Regions from separate parts of the Methylophilus sp. DMC18 genome, predicted to be linked through region 2. Evidence: riboswitches for the same ligand, from Rfam matches in the RefSeq annotation. Region 2 holds a riboswitch; the other holds the start of a gene.
What was found. A riboswitch is a leader RNA that binds a small molecule or an ion and turns the genes downstream of it on or off. The one in region 2 is predicted to bind cobalamin.

Region 1 (10,001 bases), on a different contig from region 2:
ATGGTTTGCAATTGCACCAGGCCTTCGCTAAACAAAGCTGGCCCCGGTTGCAGAATATCGACCGACTTGATTTCGTACACATGCCCGTCGCGGATCGCAGGCATGGCTTGCCAGCCTGGGCGGGCTTTGACTTTTTCCGGCTGGAATTTCTTACCGCACCAGGAGCCGATGATGATGTCCGGTTGTGCTGCGATCACTTGCGCTGCGGTGACCTGGCGGTTCCTGGCACTGTGAAACTGGCTCAATTCAGGGAAGCAATCTTGCCCACCGGCAGCAGCGATCAGCTCCGCCGCCCAGCGGATGCTGCACATCATGGGTTCATCCCACTCTTCAAAATAGACCTTGGGTTTGCGCGGCCAATTGGCTGCCTGCTGGCGGGCTGCCCCCAATTGTGCCTGGTAGCGTGCTACTAAATCTTCTGCTTTTTCGCTGGCCCCGACCAGATTACCGACGGTGAGTATCATCTGCAGTGTTTCATCCAGGCTGCGCTGGTTAAACACATGCACCTGGCAACCGGCTTTGATCAGTGAGGCCGCGATATCGGCCTGCAAGTTAGAGAAACACAGCACTAGGTCAGGCTGCAGCGCCAGGATTTTCTCAATATTGGCACTGGTAAAGGCACTGATCTTGGGTTTTTCTTTGCGGGCGATGGCCGGGCGCGTGGTAAAGCCTGAAATACCGACAATACGGTCCTGCTCGCCCAGCAAGTAGAGTACCTCCACCGTTTCGGTAGTCAGGCAGACAATGCGTTGTGGCCAGCGTTTCATGTGTGTGTACTTTCATGAGGTTGCCAGCCGTTTTCCATCAGCATGTCAGCGAGCGGTTTTTCTGTCGTCCAGCCTTCTTCCACCAGCATGGGCGATTTGTAAAACGTATTCACATAGCCCAAGCATAAAATGGCGACTGGTTTGGCGCCCTCAGGCAGATTCAATAATTGCGCCAGTTGGTGTGGGTCAAACAGGCTGACCCAGCCCATGCCTATGCCTTCTGCACGTGCAGCCAGCCACAAGTTTTGAATCGCACAGCTGACCGAGGCCAGGTCCATTTCCGGCAGTGTACGACGGCCAAAAATATGTTTTTCACGCTGGTCGCACAGGGTGGCGACCAGCACCTCGCCACAGTCCAAAATGCCTTCCACCTTGAGCCGCATGAATTCGGCCATGCGTGCCGTGTCTTCAACTTCGCCGATGGCCTGGGCCGTGAGTTTGCGTTCTTCATCGACCAGCGTGTGGATGGCTTTTCGCAATGCGACATCGCTGATGCGGATAAACCGCCATGGCTGCATCAGGCCGACACTGGGCGCGTGATGGGCGGCTTGCAGTAATTTCTGCAATAACTCGGGGGCGATAGGCGTGGGTAAAAAATGCCGCATATCGCGTCGTTCGGCAATCACTTTGTAAATCGCCGCTTTATCGGCGTCAGGGTAAGCAAAACTCATGACAGGAAAAACTGGGCGGCCAACGCCGGATTGGATGGGAAGTAAAAGTGCAGAAAGCTGGCAGTGATGGATTGGTGCCGATAGACTGGCTCGCCCGCGCCATATTTACCTTTGCCTTGCGCAATGACCGGCAAGTCGGTGTCAAAGCGGGCATAGTGAAAAGTGTGCGCGCCTATCATCGCCGCGTCATCGCCAGTTGCGCTGTTGTCAGCCGCTGAAAAGGTTGCATGCTGCGTCCCCAGGCCTTGCAATTTGGGCTGAAGCGCGGCGCTGCCGGGGAGCAGGCCGAAGGCGGGTTGTCCATTTAGTGTTTCACCGAGTGCCAGCATGCCGCCACATTCGGCCAATATGGGTTTGCCTGATTCGGCGGCTGCGCGTAATCCTTCACGCATGCTGTGGTTGTGGAGCAGTCGCTCCAGATGCAATTCCGGGTAGCCACCCGGCAGCCAGTAAGCATCCGCAGCCGGTAATTGCGTATCTTGCAAGGGTGAAAAAAATGCAATCTGTGCGCCTAGTGTCTGTAGCAGATCCAAATTGGCCTGATAGGTAAAGCAGAAAGCAGCATCTTTAGCCACGGCAATGGTTTTGCCTTGCAATAATGGTGTTATCGCCTGCTGTTCGGGTGCGGCAAACTGCACGCTCGGCGGCAATGGCATGTCTTGCCCCAGTAATTGCGCAGCAGCTTCTATGCGCTGGTCTATATCCGTGATTTCCTGGGCAAGATGCAAGCCCAGATGGCGCTCTGGCAAGCTCAGTTGCGTGTCATATTTCATGGCACCCAGCCAGGGGATGTCCGTGGGGAGTGCTTCTTTAATCATATTGGCATGACCCTCGCTGCCGACCTGGTTGGCAATCACTCCGGCGCGCTGCAGGGCGGGCCGAAAGCCATACAAACCATAGGCGACCGCGGCACAGGTCTGTGCCATGGCTTTGGCATTGAGCACCAGTGCGACAGGGATGCCAAAGCGCTCGGCAATATCGGCGCATGAAGGCTTGCCATCATACAGCCCCATCACCCCTTCGAGCAGAATCACGTCATTGTCTTGGGCGGCCTTGTGCAGCAGCCGTTGTGCATCGGCTTCACCACACATGCCAAGGTCGAGGTTATACACTGGCTTGCCAGTTGCCACTTGCAGAATCATGCCGTCGATAAAGTCCGGCCCGCATTTGAACGCCTGCACGCGTAAGCCGCGGTTTTTATAAGCCCGGGCCAAGGCCGCGGTAGCTATGGTTTTGCCTTGCCCAGACGCCGGGGCCGCCATTAACATGGCCCGGCAGCTTGCCGCCGTTGCTAGCATTACAGATCTATCCCGGCCTGGGCCTTGATGCCTGCACGCCAGGCATGCTTGACATCCATCAGTTCAGACACCGTATCGGCAGCGTTTCTCAATGCCTCGGAAGCGCCGCGGCCAGTGATGACCACGTGCTGCATGGGTGGGCGGTTGGCGATGGCATCCAACACCATTTGTTCATCAAGGTAGCCATATTTGAAGGTGTAGGTGAGCTCATCCAGCACCACCAGATGGATGGCCGGATCTTGCAGCATCCTGGCCACAATCTGCCAGCCATGCATGGCGGTTTCGGTGTCGCGTTGGCGGTCTTGTGTGTTCCAGGTAAAGCCTTCGCCCAGCACATGCCAGGTCACAGCAGGGTGCTGGCGAAAAAAGGCTTCTTCGCCCGTATCTGAACGGCCTTTGATAAATTGGGCGACACCAACACGCATGCCGTGGCCCAGCGAGCGGGCCACCATGCCAAAGGCAGAAGAGCTTTTGCCTTTGCCGTTGCCTGTGAGGATGAGTAGCAGGCCTTTTTCTTGGTTGGCCTGCTCGATTTTTTCGTCAATGACCGCTTTTTTGCGGATCATGCGCGCCTTGTGGCGACTGTCGCGATCATTGGTTTCCATGGTGCGTAATACTTAAGCGTTTTCGCGCACGGAGCGCTTGGCCAGGCCAAATGCCACATGTGCAATCACTGCAACCACAACCCAAAATGCAATCGCTTCAATTTGTTTCGGGAAGTATTTGACCAGACGCGCGCCAAACTCAACCAGGGTCGGTTCGGCGTAGCGGCCACCAAAGAAGTAAAACCCACCGCTGGAGAACAGCTCAGCAAGCACAGATCCCACCAATACCGCACCTGTCAGCTTGAACAGGCTGCTTAATTGCCAGGTGGTGTTCGACGCAGCCCAACGGCCAGCCAGCCACATGCTGCCATAAGCCGGCAACAAAAAGCCATAAGCAGGGGTCACGCAGAAATTACTCACACCGCCCCAGGTGATGGCTGCCATATCCAGCGCAGCACACAATCCCAGCAAGGCCACAAACACCAGTGTTGAGCGCAGGTAATAACCCGCGATAAAAAACGCTGCATAAGAAGCGCTCGGTAAAAAATCAATCGAAGCAAAATGATGACCACGCGTGATAATGACCATCAAGGCAATGAGAAAGCCAATTGCCAGAGACTGAGTTGAAAGGTTACGTGGCATGCCAACGACTCCAAAATTAAGGTTAATTATAAGACGTGGATTTTAGCCCAATTCGCACGGGCTTGGGCAAAATCCCCCGTTCCCGGTTTACTTCATATCGTAATTCAGGCTGATAAAGACGTTGGTACCCATGGTGTTGTAATCAGGCGCGTTGGGCGAAAACGAGCTCTTGGTGGTTGCCAATACATAATCTTTATTCAAAAGGTTGTTTGCCCGCGCGAGAAGTTTCCAGTGGGAAGCTAACTGATAGCCAAGCGAAGCGTTTAATAAAGTGTAGCCCCCTAATCTGAAATTATTTTCCGAGTCGTTGTAACGAGCTGATGATGCTGAGAGTTCGGTGCTAGCATTCCAATTGCCTGATTTATATAGCAACTGCAAATTGCCATAGCGCTGACTTCTTCTTGGCAGCAGTTTATTTGTATCATCGCTTCTTGGGGACTGAATAGTGAGGTTTCCAGCGAGTTGCCATTCATCGTCCAGCATGGCACCTCCCTCGATGGTTAGTCCTTGAATAACAACTTTACCGGCATTGACGGGGCAGAATCCTGTAAAGGAACATCCTGAGGTTGCAGGCCCAACGTTCTGAATCAGGTCGCGAATGTGATTCTCAAATACAGTCATTTTGGCCTGTATGGCGGTGTTTTGGTACCGCAGGCTCGTTTCAAAGTTATCAGACTTTTCTGGTTTGAGCGTTGGATCACCAAAGCTAGGGAAATACAATTGGTTAAATGTAGGTGCTCTAAACGCAGAACCATATTGAGCAGTGACTTTCCATTCTGGCGAAAATGTATAACCATAACCAAAACCGCCCGTAACGTAGTTGCCATATTGACTGTTATGGTCTTCACGCACTGACATCTGGGTGCTGTGTGCAGCACGGTTTCCCACAAAGCTCACAAGAAAGCCGTCATCATTTCTTGTTCTGCTAATGCTTGGAATGCCATTTGACAAAGTATCTACATCTTGTTCGAGTCTATCGTAGGCAAATGTTAAGGTCCCAACAGCTAGGGAGTAATCGTGTTGCCATGTGATCTGCGTCTGCTTTGAGTCGAATTTACTATTACTGGTAGCGCTATTCAGGCTAAACGAGCGCTCGCGACCGATTCCATATTTTAAGGTACTGTTCCAATGTTCAGTAAGTTGATTTTTGAGCGTTGCGCCATAGGCCTGCTGATTGGTTGTAGAGTAGTTGTTATATGCATTGTCAAAATCATTCCGTCCATCAGATTCCATGAAGTTGACGCCCAGGCTGTGTCCTTCTCTGAACTCTAAGTCGGCATAGGCACTTCCACTCAAGTTACGATAGCCGTCCCGATCGCGATCAATGGCTTGAGGTGGGTGTTTCTTGGCAGATATGCCGCGTGTGTCATAGCTGTTTATTTGCCCCCCAAATTGCAAGGCACGATAGCGGCTGCCAAACCCTGCGCTACCTGTGTAGGTATCATAGCTACCTGCGCCTACGCTACCAAAAAATCTTGTTTGATCGGTTTTCCCCCGCCGAGTAAATATCTGAATAACTCCGCCAATGGCATCTGCGCCATACAGGCTGGAAGCTGGGCCACGAAGAATTTCTATTCTATCTATCAACGCAAGCGGCAGGTTTTCAATCGCAGTCGTACCCAATGTTGCCGAATTAATGCGCAAGCCATCCACTAAAATCACAACCTGTTCCGCATTGGTGCCACGTAAAAATACATTGCTTGCGGTTCCCATGCCTCCATTGGTGGAAATTTGTAAACCCGGTTGCAATCTGAGCAAGTCAGGAAGTGAACTGCCTTTTAAACGATCAATTTCATCGTGAGTAATGACAGTAACATCTCCAGTAGCTGTTTTAGTCGAAACGGGAACCCTGGCTGCCGTTACAGTAACTTCATCCAAAGACAGTGAAGCAATTTCACTACTACTATTTGAAAAGACTTCTTGCGCTTGAGTAAGCGTAGGAGAAAGGGCGATGAGTCCCAAAATGATTTTTTTATTCATGATTGTTTCCGATAATGCATGCGACCCCGCATGCAAAAAGTAAAAAGGAAACGCAAGGTAGACAGGCTCAACATCAAAGACATTGATGGAGACATTTAATAGCTTGAGAATGTCATTCGTTTTGAAACCGTCACCCCGCGGTATTTCCATGCTTATTTAAGTTATAAGGCCGGTCTCCGGGCTGGCAAGTTTTGGTCTATCGCCTTCCCAAGTTTTTACTCAGTGGCGTGTGGATAGACCCGCACTTGCTTACCGTTGCGGGGGCAGCACAGGCATTGCGAACGAGGTTCGCGCACCTGTTTCCCAGTTTCACCCTTGTCTGCAAGAACGCAGACGCAGGCACCTGACAACTGTTCGGCATTCTAGTCTAAAGCGGTGACTTTGACCAGTTGCAAGGTGTCTTGCGAGGGGCTTCAAATTCTTAATTTACTTTGAAAAAATGCGCTTAGCTATTGACCACACTCGTTTTTTTAAAAGATAATGGGCTGATGGATGCCGATTTAAAAAGTCTTGAAGAGCGTGTGACGAAGCTGATTGCTTTGTGCAGCCAGCTGCGTGACGAAAACGTGGAGTTACGTCAGGAGGTCACGCGTTTGCATCAGGAGTCACAATCTCTAAAGCTGAACATGACGCAAGCCAGTGTACAGCTGGAGCGGTTGTTGTCGGCATTGCCTGAGGAAGGTCGTTAGTCATGGCCAAACAGCCGATTGATATCGAGATCATGGGCCGCGCGTTTAGCGTGACCTGTACCGACGAAGAGCGCGACATTTTATTGCAGGCGGTGGGTTACCTTGATGGTAAAATGCGCGAAATTCGTGATGTGGGCAAGATGGTGAGTGTGGAGCGCATTGCGATCATGGCCGCGCTGAACATTACCCATGAGTTGTTGAATACGCGTAGCGGCGGGGTTGATGTGGGCGATGTGAAAAAGCGCATTTCTACCATGCAGCAGCAGATCGATGATGTTTTGTCCGGCCAGCACAAATTATTGTAATCCGCTTCATTTCACAAAATTTTAACCGTCATTAGTATTAAATGACGTATCATAAAAGTGGTGTGCTAAGGCGTTGCCTGAGTCCAAAATTCCTTGAACTAGTCTTTGTTATAGGTTTCGGCTCATCAGGTGCGGTGCGATCGCACTAAGTTGGGCGGTCTTTTAAGACGCCCTTGGCGTGCGAACCTAATGTACCTTAGGCTGTTACCACCTGAACTTTTTTGGTTCAGGATTAGCGGCTCAGGTAACCCCTTAGCACATCCCCTCTCGCACCTTTGTCTTGTTATCTTAAGGCATGGTATTTCAAGTCCGCCAGGCTAATGATTTCCAGGCAGTTTTCGTGGCAAGACTCCAGAATCACTGGCGGCGCATAACCCGCTTCACTGGCTTCCAGCCATCTTCTCGCACACAGGCACCACCGATCACCAGCCTTGAGCCCGGGAAATGCATAGTCTGGTCTGGGGGTGGACAAGTCATTGCCTTGCGCTTGCGAAAACGCCAGAAACTCATCTGTCATTTCTGCGCAGACGGTATGTTTACCTAAATCTTCCGGGTGGTGACTGCAACAACCATCACGCATAAAGCCTGTGACTGGTTGCATACTGCAAGGGATCAGAAGAGTGCCTAAAACGTTTTTTGTCATGATTTTCAACTGTGCTCTAACTTGGTTTATGATACTGGCATTTAGATGTGTAAAGAAGGTTTTCAGGCATGGCGCGTTACTGGTTAATGAAATCCGAACCCTCGGATGTCTCCATTGATGATTTGGCGGGATTCCCCAATCAAACTGTAGACTGGTATGGGATACGCAATTATCAGGCGCGAAACTTCATGCGTGACCAGATGAAGGTGGGCGATGGCGTGTTGTTTTATCACTCCAATTGTGCTGAGCCTGGCATCGTCGGCATTTGCGAGGTCAGCACCTTGGCCTATCCCGACCGTTTTCAGTTTGTGCAAGGGCACAAGTATTTTGATCCCAAGTCTACACCGGAAAGTCCACGCTGGGTGAATGTAGATGTCAAGCTGGTGCGCAAAACGCGATTGCTGAGTTTGAAAGAGATGCGGGAAACGCCCGCCCTGGCCACCATGCGTGTCTTGCAAAAAGGGAACCGCTTGTCTATTACCCCGGTCGATCCCAAAGAGTGGGCGTTTATCACGGCCCTGCTCAGCACATAACCTTTTCTTTGGCGACTTTGGTGGCGTACATGATATGAGTATCAGGCGTAGAAAAGCAGTCTTGTATATCCTTGTCGCCGGTTTTATGATCGTTCTGATCGGTGTGCTGCTGTTCCTCTGGATTTATTTTTCCAGTATGCGGGAGATGCACCAGACCACTCGCAATTTCTATGAGCAGTCTTTTACGGTTTCCAACGCTGCGCAGGCGCTGGAGTCTCAGCTGCATCAGATCCGAAGTGACTTGCTCTATGCCACGCTGATTCAGGCAGACAGCGTGCATTTGATCAATACCGTGGCGGCGATTAAGGGGCATGAGGCCGCTGCCCAACAAAAAATCGCCAGCATAGAACGTAATTATTCGGGAGATCGCGCGCCATTACCGCTGCTCAAACAGAATATTCAAGCGCTGGACGAAATGACAGCCTCGGTAATCAAGCAATTGGCTGAGGGACGGTATACCGAAGCAAGCACCCTGATTGAGACGGCCTGGAATGCGCGCTTTGCCAAGGTGGCAAAACTCAACGAAGCCATCCTCGCGCATGCGGACTTGCGCGCCAACGAGTATGTGGCCGAAAGTGAAAAGCGCATGGAGCGGCACACCCATCAAGGCATCACTTACGCAGCGCTGCTGGTGACCCTGTTTTTGCTGGTAGGCCTCTTTGTTGGGGGCCGCATATACCATTTGCATCTTGAAGCAGACAAATTTGCCTTTACTGACTTTTTAACCGGGATCGCCAACCGGCGGCACTTCATTCATGAGTTGGAGTCAGAAATCCGGCGCTATCAGCGTTACGGCTCCTCGTTTTCATTTGCCATGGTGGACATCGACTTTTTTAAAAAGATTAATGACCAATACGGACATCATGCTGGCGACCTGGTTTTGCAGAATTTTTGCCTGCGCTGCGTGAGTGCCTTGCGCACCAGCGACATGGTTGGGCGCCTGGGGGGCGAAGAGTTTGGCATTCTGATGCCGATGACGGACCTGCATGAAGCGGCACATGTGATTGAGCGCTTGCGCTCAGAAATTGATCACAGTGTGATGAGCGAGCAAGGAGAGCAAATTCATTACACGGCCTCTTTTGGGTTAGTGTCTACCGCGCAACTGGGGACGCAAGATGGCTTGACGCAGCTGATGAAAATGGCAGACTTTGCTTTGTACACGGCCAAGCAGCAGGGCCGTAACCGCGTCTATATTGCCAACCATTAACGATAGCGATCATTATTGCGGCGGGAATTTTCTATCTTGGGCATGGTCATCAATGCCTATGAATCTGCAAAATCCTCAATTGACGCGGCGTAGCTGGTTGACTGGCTTGGCCGGTCTGCTGCTTTCGGCCTGTCGGCCAGTCACTTTGTTAAACGCGGTGATTCCCGATAAAGGTATGCGCATCCATCGCGATATCGCTTTTGGGCCGCACAGCAGGCAGCGCCTGGATATTTATCAGCCACGTGACCATGCTGCAACACCACGCCCTGTGGTGTTGTTTTTTTATGGCGGTAGCTGGGAGTCTGGCAGCAAGCAAGATTACCTGTTTGTGGCAGAGGCGTTGACGTCGCAAGGCATGCTGGTTGTGATTGCCGATTACAGGCTCTATCCCGAACTTAAGTTTCCGCAATTGATGCAAGACCCCGCGCTGGCATTGCAATGGGTCAAGCAACACGTGGCCGAGTATCAAGGCGATGCGTCGCGTGTCTTCTTGATGGGGCATTCTGCGGGCGCACATCTGGCCGTCATGCTGACCTTGAATGCTGCCTATCTGGCGGCTGTAGGATTATCACCCACCGCGATTAAAGGCACCATAGGCCTGGCCGGACCTTATGACTTTTTGCCGCTCACCTCGGATACGTTACGCGCGATTTTTGCACCTGCTGAGCAGGAGTGGCAATCACAGCCTATCCGTTTTGTCAGCGGCCAACATCCGCCTTTA
Region 2 (10,001 bases):
GCCAGTTCAAGGCCGGGGAGTTGGATCAGGCGAGTTATCAGGCCGTGATGAAAGCCGAAATTGCGCGTAGTGTGCGTGAGCAGGAAGCGCTGGGGCTAGATGTGCTGGTGCATGGCGAGGCGGAGCGCAACGACATGGTGGAGTATTTTGGCGAGCAACTGGAGGGCTATGCCTTCAGCCAGTTTGGCTGGGTGCAGTCCTACGGCTCCCGTTGCGTCAAGCCGCCTATCCTGTTCGGTGATATAAGCCGCCCTCGGGCGATGACGGTGGACTGGATTGAATACGCGCAATCACTGACCAGCAAGCCGATGAAAGGCATGCTGACCGGCCCGGTGACCATGTTGAACTGGTCGTTTGTGCGCGATGATCAGCCACGTGAAGTGTCTTGCTACCAGTTAGCGCTGGCCATACGCCAGGAGGTGCTGGACCTGGAAAAAGCCGGTATCCGCATCATCCAGATTGACGAGGCGGCCTTGCGTGAGGGCTTGCCCCTGCGCAAATCTGACTGGAAAAAGTATCTGCAATGGGCGGTGGCGTCGTTCCGTATCACAGCGAATGGGGTGGCCGATGAAACGCAGATCCATACCCATATGTGTTACTCGGAATTCAATGACATTATTGCCGAGATTGCCGACATGGATGCCGACGTCATCACCATAGAAACCTCGCGCTCGGACATGGAGCTGCTGGATGCGTTTGATGACTTTAACTACCCGAATGAAATTGGGCCCGGTGTTTACGATATTCACTCGCCGAATATTCCAGAACCTGACCGTATGGTCGCCTTGATGCAAAAAGCGGCGGCGCGCATCCCGGCCGAACGTTTGTGGGTGAACCCGGATTGTGGCTTGAAAACCCGCCAATGGGCAGAAGTGATCCCGGCCTTGCGCAATATGGTGTCGGCGGCCCAGCAGTTGCGTGCACAGGCTGCACTTTAAGCCAGCGTACTAAAATCACTTACACACTCACTTACAGGGCCCGCATAGAGGGCCCTTTTTTATCACGCGAGGAGGCGGTAAACAATTATTTTTTATTGATAATGATTTTCATTTGTATTTTTTCTTGCCTGCCGCTAAGATATGGTTTTTATTGATTGTCTTTCACGCAGTGCATCTTCATCCTGAACATTCCAAACTCGTGGTTGCCTTGGTCTATCACTACGACGAATTGGTGAGCTATGTCAGACGCCGTTTTGGAGACCAGCATTTCGCCAGGGATGTGGTGCATGATGTCTGCCTGGAGATCATGGAGCGGCCGCCGCAACTGGCGGTGCAAACGCCGATGGCGTTTTTGCGCAAGCTGTCGCGTCACCGCGCGATTGACCGCTACCGGCAGTATCAGACGCAACAATCCCACCTCAATCACTTGCAGCAGACAGCAGAGCACGCGCACCAGATCGATGGCGAACGCGTCATGCATTTTGTACAACGTCTTGAGGCTTTGAAGCGCATCATAGAAGCGCTGCCAGCCCGGCAACGGCAAGTGTTTTTGCTGCATCGTCTGCACGACATGCCGCAGCAGGAGATTGCCGATGCGCTGGGTATTTCACGCAATATGGTGACGCAACATTTTAACAAGGCCATGGGCAGCATCCAGCGGCAGTGGGCGGGGCTATGAAAGCATCTGACCACACATTGAGTGCGCCCAACCAGCCTGCTGACCATCAAGATCCGCTGGCGCCATACGCTGACGCCTTGCGCGCGCACTTTCCCTCCAGGGAGGCCTTGCTGCAGGAAGCCATGCAGCAAACCCGGCAACGGCGTCGAATAAAACAGGCGTTGGCAACCACCGCTTGCGGCCTGTTGGCGGCCGTGGTCTGCTATGACCCGGTGTTGTCCAGCCAGCGCCTGCAAACGGCAATTGGTCAGTCTGCCCACTTCCAGTTACCGGATGGCTCTGCTGTCAGTCTCAATACCAATACCGTTCTGGTGGCCGAGCAACATCTGCGTTCGCGGCAATTAACGCTGGTACAAGGCGAAGCACTGTTTAAGGTGAAACACGCCTGGCAACCATTTACCGTGGATGCCAACCAGGTGAAGATTCGCGATATTGGTACCGTGTTCAACGTCCGCAATACCGCGGAGGGGGCCATGGTCACGGTGGTGGAGGGCAGTGTAGACGTGATCACTGCGCAGGCACAGCGTCGGCTGACTAAAAATCTCTCGGTGACCACCCGCGGCGCAGCCATTTCTGAAAACCGGTGCACCAGTGCCGAGGCGGCTACCGCCTGGCAGCACGGGCGATTGATTTTTGATGGGCTGCCACTGCGTGACGTGGTGGCCGAATTGCAGCGCTATCACGCTGGTCAGATCACACTCGCGGATGCCCGGGTGGGGCAATACCGCCTGTCCGGCGAATACGATATCAATGGCATCGCATCCTTGCTGGCCGTGTTGCCCGAGATTTTGCCCGTGCGTGTGGAAAAACAGGCAGAGGCTGGCGTGGTGATCCGGCAGCGTTAATCGGTGCGGTTTAGCCGGATTCGCCGGTTCGATCACGCTGAGTCAGAATCATCCGTAAAAAATTTTCTAAAGGACATCAACATTGGCGAAGGCTGGCACGACATACCCATGTCATTCATTATTTATTCAATGGGAAGAAGATGTCATTTACTCGCAACTCTGCCTTGTTCGCCGCTTTGCTGTCCAGCCTGTCTGTGCATGCCGTCGAGCTTGATATGCCCGCACAACCGCTAGACAAGGCGTTGAAGGCCCTGGCCCACCAGACCGGGGAAAGCATTATTTTTTCAACGGAACTCACCGAGCACAAACAGGCGCCTGCGCTCAAGGGTGACTTGAGTGTGCGGCAAGCGCTGGAAAAGCTGCTGGCAGGCAGCGGGCTGGTGTTAAAAACTACTGCCGCTGGCTATACGCTGACCAAAGCCGCTCCCGCGCCACATACACATAGTGAGCCACAAGACCTGCCAGAGGTCAGCGTGTCTGGGCAAACTGTACAAGAACCCGCCAATGGGCCAGTCAAAGGCTATGTTGCCAAGCGTAGCGTGACGGCGACCAAAACAGATACTGCCTTGATCGAAACGCCGCAATCGCTTTCTGTTGTGACACGTGACCAGATGAATGCGCAGGGTGTGCAATCGGTAGGCGATGCCTTGCGCTATACCGCGGGTGTGCAGTCCGAAGCAAACGGGCCAGACCCGCGCGCCGACAATATTGGTATCCGTGGCTTTAGCCTGGGCCGGGACCAGTTCCGCGATGGTTTGCGTAATTACGCATTTAATAACCAGGGCGGTACGGTGGTTGAGGCTTATGGCCTTGAGCGCATTGATTTATTGCGCGGCCCTTCCTCCATTGTGTATGGCCAGGGCGCGCCGGGTGGGCTGGTTAACCTGGTCAGCAAACGGCCTACGGATAAACCACTGCATGAGCTGGGGTTGACCTTGGGCCAGTATGACCGGCAACAGGTGCGTGGCGATGTCAGCCAATGGCTGGATGATGAGGGCGTGTGGTCTTACCGCCTGGTGGGCTTGGTGCAAAAAAGCGATACGCAGATCGACCGTGTCACTGACGACCGCGTCTATCTGGCGCCTTCATTGACTTGGCGACCTTCGGACGCGACCCAGCTGACCTTGCTGACCGACTACCAGAAAAATGACCGTGGCCAGGGCTACCAGGCATTGCCGCGGGTCGGCACACTGGTGAGTAGCCCCTTTGGCAAAATTTCCACCAGCCGGTATGTGGGTGAGCCAGGCCTGGATAAATACGTGCAGGAACGATATTCGGTGGGCTACCAGTTTGAACATGCGTTTAATGAGCACTTGACCCTGCGTCAGAACCTGCGCTACCAGCAACTGCGCACCGATGCCATTTCAACCTATTTGGTGAGCTTGCGCGCAGACCAGCGCAGCATCAACCGGGCCGCGATGGGCACCGATGAAAATGTCGACAATGTGGTGGTGGATACGCATCTGCAAGGGCACTGGACGCACGGCATGTTTGAGCATACGGTTCTGGCGGGGATAGACAGCCAGCGCCTGGATAACCATGTGCTGCGTACATCAGGGACGGCGAGTCCGCTGGATCTGTATACGCCGGTATATGGGGTAACACCGGTGAACCTGGTGCTGTCAGCCAATTTGAAGCAACAGCAACGCCAAACCGGGATTTACTTGCAGGACCAAGTAAAAATTGACCGCCAATGGGTGGCAACACTGGGAGTTCGTCAGGACCACACCCGGATGCAAACAGATAATGTGCTGAGCCCAGCAGCTTCCTCGTCGCAACGCGATCAGGCAGAAACCTGGCGCGGTGGCCTGGTTTACCTGGCGGAAAATGGCCTGGCGCCTTATGCCAGTTACACGGAGTCGTTTTTACCGGTGATTGGCACCATGTTTGATGGCAAGGCCTTCGCCCCTGAAACCGGCAAACAATATGAACTGGGCATCCGCTACCAGCCGAAAGACAGTCAGACGCTATTAAGTGCTGCCATCTTTGATTTGCGCCGTCAGAACGTGACCACGACTGACCTGCAGCATCCTTTGTTTAATCTGCAGAATGGGGAAGTGCGTACTCGCGGCCTGGAGCTTGAGGCCAAAACCCAGTGGGACGCCTGGTCGCTGATTGGTAGTTATACTTATATGCTGCCTGAAATCACGCGCAGTAATAATAGTTTGCAGGGTGTGGCCTTCCAGGGCAAAGATCCTAACCATGTGCCGCACCATACCGCCGCATTATGGACCGATTACCGCTTGCCTGGGCAATGGCTGCCAGGCCTGGTGGTCGGCGGCGGCGTGCGTTACACCGGTAGCCGTTTCGGTAACGATGCAAACACCTTCAAGCTGCCGTCTTATACCCTGGTAGACTTGGCGGTCCGGTATGATTTGTCCCAGCTGGGCACAGGCTGGAAAGGCTGGCAATTTGCACTCAATGCCAGTAATTTGTTTGATAAGGAGTATGTGGCCAATTGTGCATACAGTGGCGACGGTTGCAAATGGGGCTACCGCCGTAATGTCATGGCCAATTTAAATTTCCAATGGTAACGAGAAACGCACTTGTAGTTTGGCATCGCTGGGTAGGCCTGGCGATGGCCGCTTTTTTGGTCATTGCCGGCTTCACCGGCGCCATCATCACTTTTCAGGATGAACTGGATGAGTGGTTGAATCCGCACCTGTTTCAACCTGCATGGCAAGCGGGTCTGCCCATGCTGGACCCGTATCAGCTGCAAGCGCGGGCGCAGAACCAGGCCCCGGCCAATACCCGTGTCGATGAATTGCAATTCAAATTGCCGCAAAGCGCTCAGGCTGACCACCATGGCGAGGCGGTCCAATTCCGCCTGACGCCGGTCGAGCCGCAAGCCAGTCTCCCTGCCGATCAGCTCTTTATCGACCCGCAATCCGGCCAGGTGCTCGGGTCACGCTTATCGACAGCTGGGCCTTTCCAGCGCGAGACGCTGTTGCCATTTTTGTACAAACTGCATTATTCGCTGGCCTTGCCCGGTGTCAGCGGCCGCCTCATCATGGGCATTGTCGCCGTGCTGTGGACGCTGGATACCTTTGTGGCGTTTTTTCTCACCTTGCCCAGACGGCAGCCACAATCCAAAAGCAGTTACTGGCAACGCTGGAAACCGGCCTGGCTGGTCAAATGGCAAGCTTCGACCACGCGTATCAACTTTGACCTGCATCGTGCGGTCGGGCTCTGGCTGTGCAGCGTATTGCTGATCTTCGCCTGGTCCAGCGTCATGTTCAATCTGCGCGAGCAAGTTTATCTGCCGATCATGACCAAGCTGATGCCATTTGATCTGTCTTGGCGCAGCATCCCCAAACTGCAACAACCGTTGACCAGCCTGCCCATGTCCTGGCCGCAAGCTCACCAGTTGGCGCAGCAAGCCATGCAAGGCTTTGCGCAAAGCCATCACCTCCAGGTCGATTACGAAGACCGCTTGCGCCTGGACCGCGAGCGCGGGGTATACCAGTATTTTGTGCATAGCTCGGCCGATTTACGGCAAGACCGTGGCAATACCGCCATTGCCATTGATGCCTATACCGGTGAAATCAAAGGCCACTGGCTGCCCACCCAGGACCAGGCAGGCAATACTTTCAGCAATTGGATAGGGGCCTTACACATGGCGCAAGTGTTCGGCTTGCCTTACCGTATATTTGTCTGTGTGACCGGGCTCTCGCTGGTGATGATTACCGTCACAGGCGTGCTGATCTGGAGTAGAAAGCGCCAATCGAGCAAGGTGGTAGAAACACTGCAACGCAAAAAATGGCACCGTTCGGGTGTCTGAAAAAATATATTCTGGTAAAACAATCACTTAGTTATGGATAACAATATATTGTGTTTTTGTGTGTTGAAAATGCGTATATATTGATTTATAGTCTCGTCCATACGGTATACGGGCACTGATCAGTGCCTGTCTTTAAAAGGGAATCTGGTGCGTGATGGTGTCTGCCATGATCAAGCCAGAGCTGCCCCCGCAACTGTAATCAGCGAGTTGTTTGCTGCTTTGCTCGCCACTGAAGCGATTCGGGAAGGCCAAGGCAAACAATCATGACCTGAGAGCCAGGAGACCTGCCGTGATTTTTTCTTGTTAACGTTTGAGGCGGGGTGTCCTCGGCAGATGCAATGAGTCTTTACTGATTGCATGTCTGGTCTTTGAACGGGTGCAGGTTTTTTCTTGAATAGCTCGGCAACGGGCACGCTTTTGCCAGAAAAAATGCGCCCGCAGCCAGTGCCGTGTCCCTTCCGCCGCCAGCACTGGGAGCCACCATGACACAATACGAATCCATGCAAGCCACGAAGCGTGATGGCCGCAAGGAACCGATTAACCTCGACAAGATTCATCGCGTCATTGATTGGGCCGCACAAGGGCTTAACAATGTGTCTGTGTCTCAGGTGGAGCTCCGTTCACATATCCAGTTTTATGATGGCATCCGCACGGATGATATCCATGAGACCATCATCAAGTCCGCCGCTGACTTGATCTCGGAAGAAACCCCGGATTATCAGTACCTGGCCGCGCGCCTGAATATTTTTCACCTGCGCAAAATTGCTTATGGCCAGTTTGAGCCACCGCATTTGTTTGACCATGTGACCAACCTGACCGCGCTGGGCAAATACGATCCGCACCTGCTCAAGGATTACAGCCGCGAAGAGTTTGATACGCTGAATGGCTATCTGGACCACTGGCGCGACATGAATTTCTCTTATGCCGCCGTGAAGCAGCTTGAGGGCAAATACCTGGTACAAAACCGCGTCACCAAAAAGATCTACGAGAGCCCGCAGTTCCTTTACATTCTGGTGGCGATGAGCTTATTTGCTAACTACAAGGGCCAGGCGCGTCTCGATTACATCAAGCGTTTTTATGATGCGGTGTCTACCTTCAAGATCTCGCTACCAACGCCGATTATGTCTGGCGTGCGGACGCCGACACGCCAGTTCAGCTCTTGCGTGCTGATTGAGTGTGACGACAGTCTGGACAGCATCAACGCGACTTCCAGCGCGATTGTGAAGTATGTGTCGCAGCGCGCCGGTATCGGCGTCAACGCGGGCCGTATCCGTGCGCTGGGCAGTGAAATCCGTGGTGGTGAAGCACAGCACACCGGCTGCCTGCCGTTCTATAAACTGTTCCAGTCTGCGGTCAAATCCTGCTCACAGGGCGGGGTACGCGGTGGGGCGGCGACGTTGTTCTATCCGTTATGGCACCTTGAGGTTGAATCCCTGCTGGTACTCAAAAACAACCGCGGTGTGGAAGAAAACCGCGTGCGCCACCTCGACTACGGCGTGCAGATCAACCGCCTCATGTACCAGCGCCTGATCAAAGGTGAACAGATCACCTTGTTTTCGCCGCATGATGTGCCCGGCCTGTATGACGCGTTTTTTGCCGACCAGGATACCTTTGAGCGCCTGTACACCCAATACGAAGCCGATGACAGCATCCGCAAGCGCAGCTTGCCTGCCGTAGACTTGTTCTCGCTCATGATGCAAGAGCGCGCCGGTACCGGCCGTATCTACATCCAGAACGTGGACCATTGCAACACACATAGCCCGTTTGATCCGGCCGTTGCGCCGGTGCGCCAGTCCAACCTGTGTATGGAAATCGCACTGCCGACCAAGCCACTCAATGACATCAACGACACCGAAGGCGAAATTGCGCTGTGTACCTTGTCTGCATTTAACCTGGGCGCGCTGGAATCCCTGGACGAGCTCGAAGGCCTGGCCGACCTCGTGGTTCGTGCATTAGATGCCTTGCTCGAATACCAGGATTACCCAGTCAAAGCCGCGCTCAACGCCACCAATAAGCGCCGTTCATTGGGCGTGGGCGTGATCAACTACGCTTATTATTTGGCCAAAAACGGCACCAGCTATACCGATGACGCCGCACTGGGCCTGACCCACCGTACCTTTGAGGCGATTCAGTACTATCTGTTGAAAGCCTCGGTGCAACTGTCTCGCGAGTTTGGCGCGTGTGGTGCGTTTAATGAGACCACTTATGCCAAAGGCATTTTGCCGATTGATACCTACAAAAAAGACCTGGATGCCGTGTGCAACGAGCCGCTGCGTCTGGATTGGGAAAGCCTGCGCAAGGAAATCCAGAAAGATGGCTTGCGCAATTCCACGCTGACGGCGCTGATGCCTTCCGAGACTTCCAGCCAGATTGCCAATGCCACCAACGGCATTGAGCCACCGCGTGGCCTGGTCTCGGTCAAGCAATCCAAAGACGGCATCTTGCGCCAAGTGGTGCCTGAGATTGACCGCCTGCGTAACCAGTACCAGTTATTGTGGCGCATCCCCAGCAATGACGGCTACCTCAAGCTGGTGGGCGTGATGCAGAAGTTTGTCGATCAATCGATCTCAGCTAACACCAACTACGACCCAACCCGTTTTGAAGGCGGCCGTGTGCCAATGAAGCAACTGCTGAAAGATCTGCTGCAAGCTTACAAACTTGGCGTTAAAACGCTGTACTACCACAACACCCGCGATGGTGCGAGCGAGGGCGGTACGGAAGCCGAGGATGATGGATGTGCCAGCGGCGCCTGCAAAATTTAAATAAGCATTGACTCAGTGGCTGCGCGGGCAAATTGCTGCGTTGTGCGGTGCGCGAAATCCTCTTGTACTCTCGTGTACATTCCGGTTTTTGTGCTCCGTACGCCTTGCACTTTATCCCGCTCGCTCACTGATTCAACGCTTATTGCAGTGGGGTAATAAGTACAATTTAAAAACAGTTTGAGCATTAAACTTAAACATTAGGAACACAGATGGCCTACAGCATCTTCACCAAAACCGATAACGATCAACTCAAAGAACCTATGTTCTTTGGGCAGCCCGTCAATGTGGCGCGCTACGACCAGCAGAAATATCCGGTATTCGAGAAGCTGATCGAGAAGCAACTCTCCTTCTTCTGGCGCCCGGAAGAGGTTGACGTGTCGCAAGACCGTTCCGATTACCAGAATCTGCCCGAGCACGAAAAGCATATTTTTATCAGCAACCTCAAGTATCAGACCTTGCTGGATTCGATTCAGGGCCGTAGCCCCAACGTCGCTTTGCTGCCACTGGTGTCTCTGCCTGAGCTGGAAACCTGGATTGAAACCTGGGCGTTTTCCGAGACCATACACTCGCGTTCCTACACCCACATCATCCGCAATATCGTCAATGATCCGTCGGTGATGTTTGATGACATCGTGCGCAATGAAAACATCACGGCACGCGCTTCGGATATTGCGCATTATTACGATGAGCTGATTCAGCAAACCATGCTGTACTCGCAGCTGGGCGAGGGTAATCATGTCATCAATGGCGAGACCAAAGTGGTCAACAAGCGCGCGCTCAAAAAACTGCTGTACCGTTGCCTGATGAACGTGAATATTCTCGAAGCGATCCGCTTTTACGTCAGCTTTGCCTGCTCGTTTGCCTTTGCCGAGCGCAAGGTGATGGAAGGCAACGCCAAGATCATCCGCCTGATTGCGCGTGATGAGGCCTTGCACCTCACCGGCACACAGCACATGCTCAACATCATGCGTTCTGGCCAGGATGACGCCGAGTTTG

Region 1: it holds a riboswitch for cobalamin, as region 2 does, so the genes downstream of both, ACT53G_RS07490 (TonB-dependent receptor domain-containing protein) here and nrdA (class 1a ribonucleoside-diphosphate reductase subunit alpha) in region 2, are expected to answer to the same signal.

Annotation. Positions count from the first base shown of each region.
Region 1 covers NZ_JBQUZE010000003.1:120,518-130,518, forward strand. Annotated here, with positions in the region: gene ACT53G_RS07465 (cobalamin-binding protein) at 1-767, opposite strand, end outside; gene bluB (5,6-dimethylbenzimidazole synthase) at 764-1,438, opposite strand; gene ACT53G_RS07475 (cobyrinate a,c-diamide synthase) at 1,435-2,736, opposite strand; gene cobO (cob(I)yrinic acid a,c-diamide adenosyltransferase) at 2,736-3,341, opposite strand; gene ACT53G_RS07485 (hypothetical protein) at 3,354-3,923, opposite strand; gene ACT53G_RS07490 (TonB-dependent receptor domain-containing protein) at 4,011-6,053, opposite strand; cobalamin riboswitch at 6,054-6,265, opposite strand; gene ACT53G_RS07495 (hypothetical protein) at 6,356-6,592, shown strand; gene ACT53G_RS07500 (cell division protein ZapA) at 6,595-6,897, shown strand; gene ACT53G_RS07505 (DUF2237 family protein) at 7,181-7,540, opposite strand; gene ACT53G_RS07510 (EVE domain-containing protein) at 7,609-8,073, shown strand; gene ACT53G_RS07515 (GGDEF domain-containing protein) at 8,108-9,280, shown strand; gene ACT53G_RS07520 (alpha/beta hydrolase) at 9,339-10,001, shown strand, end outside.
Region 2 covers NZ_JBQUZE010000001.1:240,591-250,591, forward strand. Annotated here, with positions in the region: gene metE (5-methyltetrahydropteroyltriglutamate--homocysteine S-methyltransferase) at 1-938, shown strand, start outside; gene ACT53G_RS01150 (RNA polymerase sigma factor) at 1,090-1,617, shown strand; gene ACT53G_RS01155 (FecR family protein) at 1,614-2,462, shown strand; gene ACT53G_RS01160 (TonB-dependent siderophore receptor) at 2,603-4,996, shown strand; gene ACT53G_RS01165 (PepSY-associated TM helix domain-containing protein) at 4,990-6,243, shown strand; cobalamin riboswitch at 6,329-6,549, shown strand; gene nrdA (class 1a ribonucleoside-diphosphate reductase subunit alpha) at 6,726-9,005, shown strand; gene nrdB (class Ia ribonucleoside-diphosphate reductase subunit beta) at 9,215-10,001, shown strand, end outside.